DNA from 2 places in the Limosilactobacillus oris genome. Region 2 is predicted to be linked to the other one. Evidence: riboswitches for the same ligand, from Rfam matches in the RefSeq annotation. Region 2 holds a riboswitch; the other holds the start of a gene.
What was found. Region 2 has a riboswitch for lysine ahead of lysA (diaminopimelate decarboxylase). Riboswitches for the same ligand answer to the same signal wherever they lie in the genome.
Positions count from the first base shown of each region.

Region 1: linked by a shared signal. The riboswitch ahead of N4599_RS04945 (amino acid permease) and the one ahead of lysA (diaminopimelate decarboxylase) in region 2 are both predicted to bind lysine.

Region 1 is NZ_CP104398.1:951,906-954,110, reverse strand. Features, by position in the region: gene N4599_RS04955 (phosphatase PAP2 family protein) at 1-21, shown strand, start outside; gene N4599_RS04950 (GNAT family N-acetyltransferase) at 95-544, shown strand; lysine riboswitch at 561-733, shown strand; gene N4599_RS04945 (amino acid permease) at 834-2,205, shown strand, end outside.
Region 2 is NZ_CP104398.1:60,160-62,364, reverse strand. Features, by position in the region: gene lysA (diaminopimelate decarboxylase) at 1-1,153, opposite strand, end outside; lysine riboswitch at 1,248-1,431, opposite strand; gene N4599_RS00380 (aspartate kinase) at 1,641-2,205, shown strand, end outside.

The DNA of each region.
Region 1 (2,205 bases), 890 kb from region 2:
TTATCAAGTTCGAATATCTAGTAATGAGAGGCTGGGAAATTACCTGGCCTTTTTAATTTCCCGGGAAATAATTATGATTACAACAGAACGTTTAATGATTAAAAGGATTAACCACGATGGTGACGGCCAACTAGCAAAGTTATTAGCCAATCCAACGATTCAACAGGGGGCGCACCTTCTTTTTTCTGGCCCCCAGCCGAGCAGCTTTGAAGTTGACTTCCTCCTGCAGACTGGGCATTTTTACGCCATCTACGAGCAACGCTGTCCAGGGAAAATAGCCGGCCTGCTCTTTACCCAGCTGAGTGAGTTGGCCGGGGAGGGGGCGGTTGAACTTGGCTACTTCCTCGCGCCAGCCTGCCGTGGTCGGGGGATTATGACAGAGGCCGTCAGGGGGCTAACTGCTCAGTCAACGCAATTGACCGTTGCCTTGACAGATAAGGATAATTTAGCTTCGCAGCGGGTCCTGCGCCGGGCTGGCTTTCAGCTAGTAAAGCAGGAGGCTGACCAGGTCCTGTGGAAAAAAGTTCCTTGCAGTCACGAGTGAAGAGTGTATAATATTGATGAAATGAAGAGGTTGCACTTTTCATCAGTAACGGCTGTGAGGCGAATAAGCGCTGGACCAGTTGTGAAAGGGGAAGGTGCCGAAACGGCGGTAGTCTTATTCCTGCCAGCCGTTGGGCCATGATCTAAGAGGTCATGGACTGTCGCACAACTGCGGAGCGCTTCCTAAAGATTGATTCGTTAATTTAAGAAGTTAATGGAGTCTTCTGACGGGGTCACCGTTGGGAGACTTTTTATTTTCCTCTTCAAAAAAATATTTGGAGGATTGTTATATGGCAGAAAGTACACAAGGGCAACAGGAAGGGCATATCAAACGGACTCTTGAAACCCGGCACCTGACGATGATTGCCCTCGGGGGAACCATCGGGACCGGGCTCTTTATCACGTCAGGGTCCGCGATTTCCACCGCCGGACCTGGAGGAGCCCTGACCGCTTACGTTATCATGGGGATCATGGTCTTCTTCCTGATGACTAGTTTGGGGGAAATGGCGACCTACATGCCACTGACCGGTTCGTTTTCGGCCTACTCGACGAAGTTCGTTGACCCGGCCCTAGGATTTGCGATGGGTTGGAACTATTGGTTCAACTGGGCGATTACGATCCCGGTCGACGTCACCAGTGCCGGCATCGTGATGAACTTTTGGCTGCCCCATGTACCGAGCTGGGTTTTCAGCACGGTGGTCCTAGTCCTGATTTTCCTAATCAACTACCTCTCTGTTCGCTCCTATGGTGAAACGGAGTACTGGCTGGCCCTCGTAAAGGTAGTTACCGTCATCGTCTTCCTGGTCGTCGGGGTGGCAATCATCCTCGGAATCATGGGCGGCAAGCCGGTGGGCTTTAGTAACTTCCACTACAAGCAAGCGCCGTTTGTCGGTGGTGCGCCCGCCGTCATTAGTGTCTTCCTGGTTGCCGGTTTCTCCTTCCAGGGAACAGAACTGGTTGGAATCACCGCTGGGGAAGCCGCTACCCCGGAAAAGTCAATTTCAAAGGCAATTCATTCTACTTTCTGGCGGATTTTGCTGTTCTATATTTTTGCAATCTTTGTAATTGCCTGCATCCTGCCGTACACCAACAAAAACTTGATGAACGCGGATGTGCAAAACATTACGATGAGTCCGTTTACGATTATCTTTAAGCGGGCTGGCTTGGCGGTGGCCGCCAGTATCATGAATGCCGTTATTTTGACGGCGGTGATTTCCGCGGCCAACTCCGGTCTATACGCTTCTACCCGGATGCTGTACTCCCAGGCGCGGGAGGGTTATGCATGGCGCTTTCTCTGCTATGTTAACCGGCGGGGGATCCCAATTTACGCATTGATTTTTACGATGATTATCTCAACTTTGGCGTTCGCAACCCAGTTTGTGGTTCCTCAGGCTTACATGTACCTGACTGACGCTTCCGGGCTATGCGGCTTCATTGCCTGGCTGGGAATTGCCGTTTCCCACTTCCGCTTCCGGAAGGCGTTCGTTGCTCAGGGCCACTCCGTGAACGAACTGAAGTACCACGCGACCCTGTTCCCGTTTGGGCCTATCTTTGCCTTTGTCCTTTGTATTATAGTTATCTGTGGACAGAACGTGGAGGCGTTTGCCAAGATGGACTGGTCGAATATTCTGATCACTTACATGAGTGTGCCGCTCTTCTTAG
Region 2 (2,205 bases):
TTACAAGAACATCCCCCGGTTTCGTCTTCGGCAGGGCCTGGTCCTGGCTTAAAATATCACCACTTTCACAGTACTTCCCAGCCAGGCGGACGTGTTCCGCCAATGGTGCTTGGGGGTCTCTTGCCAGCACCGTTTCGTACTCTGCTTGGTAGAGGGCGGGACGAATATTATCACCCATTCCCCCGTTAATGGTGACGAACGGGCGGTAACCCGGTAAGTCTTTCCGGGAACCAACCGTGTAGAGGTTATAGCCAGCCGGCCCAACGATTGACCGCCCCGGTTCGATCCAGATTGCCGGCATTTCCAGAGCTGTCGGCGCAACCGCAGCCTTGATGGCCTTGATGATGGCATCGACAAATTCCTCAGGCCGCAGCGGTTGGTCATCCTTTGTATAACGAATGCCAAAGCCCCCGCCAACGTTGATGACCTGGGCTTGGTAGTCATACCGCTGCTGCCAGTGGTTAGCTACTTCCACCAGCTTGTTGGCAACCCCTTCAAACCCTGCCAGTTCAAAAATTTGTGAACCGATGTGAGCGTGCAGGCCGATCATCGTCATCCGTGGTGACGCTAAGACCGCCTCCAATGCCCTGTCCGCCTGTCCTGATTCTAAGTCAAAGCCAAACTTACTGTCGACTTGGCCGGTCTGGATGTACTTATTGGTGTGGGCGGAAATTCCCGGGGTGATACGCAACATCACTTTGACCCGGGCGTCCAGTTCGGTTAGCACCTGGTTTAGCAGCTTAATTTCGTAAAAATTATCAACCACGATTACGCCAATGTTGTTCTTAACCGCCATTACCAGCTCATCATATGACTTATTGTTGCCATGAAAACTGGCATGGGAGAGTGGGAAACCGGCCTTCAATGCCGTATACATTTCGCCACCGGAAACTACGTCGACATGGGCTCCCTCCTGGTCGGCAACTTGATACATCGCAATCGCCGCAAAGGCCTTGCTAGCATAGCTAACCTCGTATTCAACCTGGTTAGCTTCGAAAACCCGCTTAAAGGCGCGAATCTGGTGCCGGATTTGACTAACATCATAAACCACCAGGGGCGTTCCGTACTGCTGGGCCAGGTCAAGGCTATCACAGCCACCAATCATTAGGTGACCGGCTGCGTTAAGCTGGCTTGCTGAAAGCTGTTCGTTCATTCTTGATTCCTCCAATTCTGCTGACGGGGAAACCGACGGGATAAAAAAATCCACTATTTGCGCAAAAACAAATAGTGGAGCTAATACCCATTTTATCTGTCGATAGCGCAACGCAGGCTCTTATCCGTCCTGCGACAGTCCGTGATTTATTCAACCACGCCCCAGCTGCCTAACCGCCGCCCGGTTAAGTGCTTCGGCAGCCGCCCTGTTCAGAGGGGATCAACGTCCGGCAGGAACTCCCCCAACTTACTGGTGTTGGCTGCGCCTCTTCGATTTGTAATTAGTTTATAAAAAAATAATTAGAAAGTCAATAGCAAAATTAATTTGGCATGAAGCAACCCTAGAATTAGCTTTGGTTAAGTGCACCATTACAGACTTGATTTTCAGATTCAGTGCTTGCAAGTTTTCTTAAACATGTTAGAATTCGGTTAAATTTATTTACGGAAAATGAGTTCAAATGGCATTTTCCCAAAGGAGTGCTTAAAAAATGAAAGTCGTTAAATTCGGTGGCAGCTCACTTGCAGATGGTGAGCACTTTGCCCAGGCGATTAAGATTATCACTGCTGACCCCCAGCGACGGGTCGTTGTCACTTCTGCGCCTGGTAAGCGGACAGCAAATGATACCAAGGTCACCGATCTCCTGATCAAATATGCCCAGCAAGTAATCGCTGGACAGCCGTTCCAGGAAACGGTTACCCAAATCATTGACCGTTATACCGCGATTGCTGACTATTTTAACGTTCCTCAGGCCAAGCTGGCCCCACTAGCCGAACGGCTTAACAAGTTGCCGAACTGGCACTTTCCCAATAACAACTACCTTCTCGCCGCGTTCAAGGCCCATGGCGAGCGGCTCAACGCCCAATTGATGACGATTATTCTCCAGCAGTTGGGCTACGAAGCCCGCTTTGTTACCCCCGAACAGGTCGGTCTCCGGGTCACCGGGACCCCCAATAACGCCAGCGTAACTCCAGAGGCCTACTCACTCTTGGATCGGTTTTCCTTTAACGACAGTGAACTGCTGATTTTCCCCGGCTTTTACGGCATTACCCTTG